DNA from 2 places in the Alteribacillus sp. HJP-4 genome. Region 1 is predicted to be linked to the other one. Evidence: riboswitches for the same ligand, from Rfam matches in the RefSeq annotation. Region 1 holds a riboswitch; the other holds the start of a gene.

Region 1 (2,404 bases):
CTTTTCTTTTTCACCTCATCAAGTATCTTCCCAAGCTCTTTTGAGCGCATGAATCGCCCTCCTTATCTTTTTATTTTTTCTAATTCGATTCTCGAAGCCCAATGATTCACGGGGCCGCTTCCTTTCCCTAAACCAAGTGTATCTTTAATTGCTTTCGATATAAAATCCTTACTTTCTTCCACTGCCTGATAAACAGTATGTCCCCTGGCCAGTTTCGCGGCAATTGCAGCAGAAAATGTACACCCTGTGCCATGAGTATTTTTCGTATTCGAACGAGAAGCACGGAAGATCCTGAACTCTCCATTCGTATATAAAATATCGGTTGCCTTCCCATGCAGATGACCGCCCTTCACTACAGAAGCTCTACAGCCAAATTCCTCTACAAGAATTTTTGCCGCTTCCTTTGCACTATTTTCTGAATTGATAGTTAAGCCGGTCAGCTTTTCCGCTTCTTCAAGGTTCGGTGTCACCACAGCTGCAAGTGGAAGCAGCTGTTCCTTCATGATTTGAGCAGTTTCTTTTTCCATCAAGGAATCTCCGCTTGTGGCCACCATTACAGGATCTATGACAATATCTACTTTTTCTTCTTTTAGTATAGCAGCTATGCGCTTCATCATTTCAGGTGTGGCAATCATTCCTGTTTTCACAGCTGACGGACGAATATCTTCAAATACTGAACGAATCTGCTTTTCTACCATCTCTACCGGGACATGCCAAACATCCCGGACGCCTTCCGTATTCTGGGCTACCACGGTAGTCACCGCAGCCATACCATACGCTGTGCATTCCTGAAATGTTTTCAAATCGGCATGAATCCCCGCCCCGCCGCTTGGATCAGTGCCTGCGATTGATAAGACGGCCGGTATATTATTCATTTCTACTCATCCTTTCTTCATATCTAAATAAAATAAAAAATCGCTCCCACTTTAATGGGAGCGATGGCTGTATATCGTGCTCTTTACAATTCATCTGCTCCACTTTCCTACGCTGGCATTAACCAGATCAGGTGGTAAGGGACAGGTGCCGGCGGCTCCATCTCAGCTGTACAGCGCCCCTAGTGAACAGGTTTATGAGATTGATTACATCTTACTGGACAATTCAGGCTGCTGTCAATTACCGGCCATCCCTGTCCTTATCGTTTTTTGAACTTCTCACAATTTTTTCAAGCATATTCAAAATATCATCTTTAGAAAGGTCTTCCTCTTTTCCCTGTACTGACTGATTATTCTTTGGCTTCAAAAATACATCATCTTCCTGTGTATCGTCCGGAAATTCGTCTGCAGTAGAATCTTCAAGGTAATGTTGCCGCTCGCTGGTCGTTGCAAGCTGGCTGTCATTGAGCCTGTCAAACCGATCCGAGCTCCTTCTTCTTTCAACCAGCTCATAGGACCGGACGACTTCGCCTGTTTCTGTGACAAAACGCTTATTCATACTCCGTGTTTCTTTATCGAACAGACTGTATAAAACAGGGATGACAAACAATGTCAGGAAGGTGCTGCTGACAAGGCCGCCAATGACAGCAATACCCATCGGCTGCTGAATTTCAGTTCCTTCTCCCATTCCCAGCGCAAGTGGGAACACACCTAATATTGTCGTAATAGCTGTCATTAATATTGGTCTCGTCCGCTGTTTGACACTTTCAATAATCGCATCCCGAGTCGCGAGACCCCTGGCTTTCATCTGATTAATGTAATCAACAAGCACAATAGCGTTATTTACAACAATTCCGGCAAGAACAATTAAACCGATAAACACCGTCACACTTAATGGTGTCTGCGTCAGTGTTAATGCAAGCATTACCCCGATGATCACCAGCGGTACACTGAACATAACAACAAATGGATATTTAAATGATTCAAACTGACCGGCCATAATCAAGTAAATAAACAGAAGCGCAAGGACAAACGCAAATGCCAGGCTGTTAATAGCATCTTCAAGCAGCTCCTGCTCTCCTGAAAACGCATAGTTGGTGCCATCTGCAATATCAGCGTCTTCAATAATTTCCTCGACCAGCGTGCCCATTTCATTAAGTGTTGTATCAGAGCTGTAAGTTACTGTGAACTCGACACTTTCCTCCTGGTCCAGCCGATTAATAGTCGCCGGGCCTTCCCCTTCTTCAACATCAGCCAACTCAGAAAGAGCTATATACTCTCCTTCTGCATTAGGAATTTGAAGATTTTCCAGATCCTCTTGATCTTCGGTAGATTCTTCATTGTACTGAACATTCACTTCATACGTATTACCGTCTTCTGTGTTAATTGTAGTTGCTGTGGTTCCACGGGTAACGTCCTCCACCGTCTGTGAAATCTGGGCCGGTGTGAGTCCATTATCCCTCGCTGCTTCGGTATCAATATTCACCTGCATCTCAGGTGCTTGTTCTTCCGAAGAAAGATCAATCTCCCGT
Region 2 (2,404 bases), on a different contig from region 1:
TCTATGAGAGGATCGAAAATCTGCTGTCATGGAGCAGAAGCCAAAAGTCTTCAGCATAATCATGGCAGCAATTCGAAAAAAAAGCCCGGTACCGGTTTCTAACCGGATACCCGAGCTTTTAAAGGTGTGTTATTCCGTTGTTTCGTGCTGAAAATACGTTTGATCATATAAATGCTCTACATCTTCATCCGTCATCATAGTAAACTGTTGATCTTCCATACCCCTGACCTTCGTTAAAAATGTAATCATGTTCTGACGCTCTCTTCTTTTCATTTTGTATGCTCCCCTTTCTGTGTTACTACAGAATATTAATTTAAATGTATTATATAACAGATAATTTCATTCCGTCAACACATTTTTCAGAATTTTTTATCAGAGGAATCAATTTCATAAGAGCAATTCAGAATATAAAACACGAACATTCGATTGTAGCGTAAGGCGACGACTCCTGGTCGATTAATACCGGCCACGTCCTGTGGCCAACATCGACACTAGCACGTCCTGGGCGTCGTGGGACTAGCTTGAGGTGAAGACCCCGCAGGCAGCTTTTTGCTGCTGAGGAGGCTGAGGCCAAGCCCACGGAAAGCGTTCGCCTGAAGCGAAAGTCGAATGATAAAGAGAAAGTAGATTTTAATACCCGCATTTTTCGTTGTGAAATTGACTTATGAAATTCATTCAGAGGTGAAATTTATTCAGTTTTGGGGTTTTCATTTTTTATAATATCTCCTATACTTGGTGTAATTGAATAATGAATCAACTAGGGGAGTCCGATGAGCCGGGCTGAGAAGAAAATGCCATGAATTTTTCTGACCCTTCGGACCTGATCTGGTTCATACCAGCGTAGGGAAGTTAGAATCGTGAAAGCAAGGTTCTTTAGCAGCTTCTAAATGACAGCCGGTCCAAAATGAATGGGCCGGCTTATTTTATTTTTTATTGCCTGCTGTGCCCTTTCGTCTATGCGCCAAGATCTCGTCCTTTACTATTTTTAAAAGGAGAGATTTTTTTATGTCCAATTCATCCATTTCCCACGAGAACGTGCACCATTTATCTAATCTTCCAGGGAGTAAAAAAGTGTATGTCAGCGGATCCCGTCCTGACCTGCGCGTGCCAATGCGAAAAATTGAATTAAGCGACACGGCCGGAACCTTTGGCGAGGAAAAAAACCCTCCGATCCACCTGTACGATACAAGCGGTCCATATACAGATGAAGAAGAGCTTATCAGCTTCGAAAAAGGGCTGAAATCGATTCGTGCCGAGTGGATAAATGAACGCCGGGATTCAGAAGAATATGAGGGAAGATTAATACGTCCTGAAGATAATGGATTGAACTCCCACAGCCGGCCACCTGTATTTCCTGGATTAAAAAGAACTCCCCGCCGGGCAGTAAGTGGTAAAAATGTAACTCAGCTGCACTATGCGAAACAAGGCATTATTACACCGGAGATGGAATTTATAGCTATAAGAGAAGACATGTCACCGGAATTCGTCCTTAAGGAAGTAGCAGAAGGAAGAGCGATAATTCCTTCCAATATTAATCATCCCGAAATAGAACCGATGATTATCGGACGAAATTTTCATGTAAAGATCAATGCAAATATTGGCAACTCTGCTGTCACATCCTCCATCGAAGAAGAAGTTGAAAAAATGACCTGGGCCATCCGCTGGGGAGCAGATAATATTATGGATCTTTCCACCGGTAAAAATATACACACCACAAGAGAATGGATTATCCGCAACTCCCCTGTGCCAGTCGGCACTGTTCCTATTTACCAGGCACTGGAAAAGGTTAATGGTACCGCTGAGGAATTAACATGGGAAATCTATAGGGATACTCTAATAGAACAGGCTGAACAGGGTGTAGACTACTTTACTATTCATGCCGGGGTGCTTTTGCGCTATGTACCGCTTACCGCGGGCCGACTGACAGGAATAGTCTCCAGGGGAGGTTCCATTATGGCGCAGTGGTGCTTATACCACCACCAGGAAAGCTTCTTATATACGCATTTCGATGAAATCTGCGAAATAATGAAAACATATGATATCGCGTTTTCTCTTGGAGACGGCCTCCGCCCAGGATCTATCGCAGACGCGAATGACGAAGCTCAATTTGCAGAATTAGAGACGCTAGGAGAATTAACAAAAAGAGCCTGGAAGCATGATGTTCAGGTTATGGTAGAAGGGCCAGGCCACGTGCCGATGCACTTGATAAAAGAAAATATGGATAAACAGCTGGAGGTCTGCGAAGAAGCTCCTTTCTACACTCTCGGTCCGCTTACTACTGATATAGCACCGGGATATGACCACATCACTTCAGGGATCGGCGCTGCTCAGATCGGGTGGTACGGTACAGCAATGCTTTGCTATGTCACACCAAAAGAACATCTCGGCCTGCCTAATAAAGAGG

Evidence for each region. A riboswitch is a leader RNA that binds a small molecule or an ion and turns the genes downstream of it on or off. The one in region 1 is predicted to bind thiamine pyrophosphate.
Region 2: linked by a shared signal. The riboswitch ahead of thiC (phosphomethylpyrimidine synthase ThiC) and the one ahead of thiD (bifunctional hydroxymethylpyrimidine kinase/phosphomethylpyrimidine kinase) in region 1 are both predicted to bind thiamine pyrophosphate.

The regions. Positions count from the first base shown of each region.
Region 1 covers NZ_JBHIKY010000007.1:28,607-31,010, forward strand. The annotation lists gene thiM (hydroxyethylthiazole kinase) at 1-50, opposite strand, end outside; gene thiD (bifunctional hydroxymethylpyrimidine kinase/phosphomethylpyrimidine kinase) at 63-875, opposite strand; TPP riboswitch at 963-1,066, opposite strand; gene ACE4RR_RS08140 (efflux RND transporter permease subunit) at 1,114-2,404, opposite strand, start outside.
Region 2 covers NZ_JBHIKY010000030.1:19,220-21,623, forward strand. The annotation lists gene ACE4RR_RS19030 (BH0509 family protein) at 130-273, opposite strand; TPP riboswitch at 750-864, shown strand; gene thiC (phosphomethylpyrimidine synthase ThiC) at 1,006-2,404, shown strand, end outside.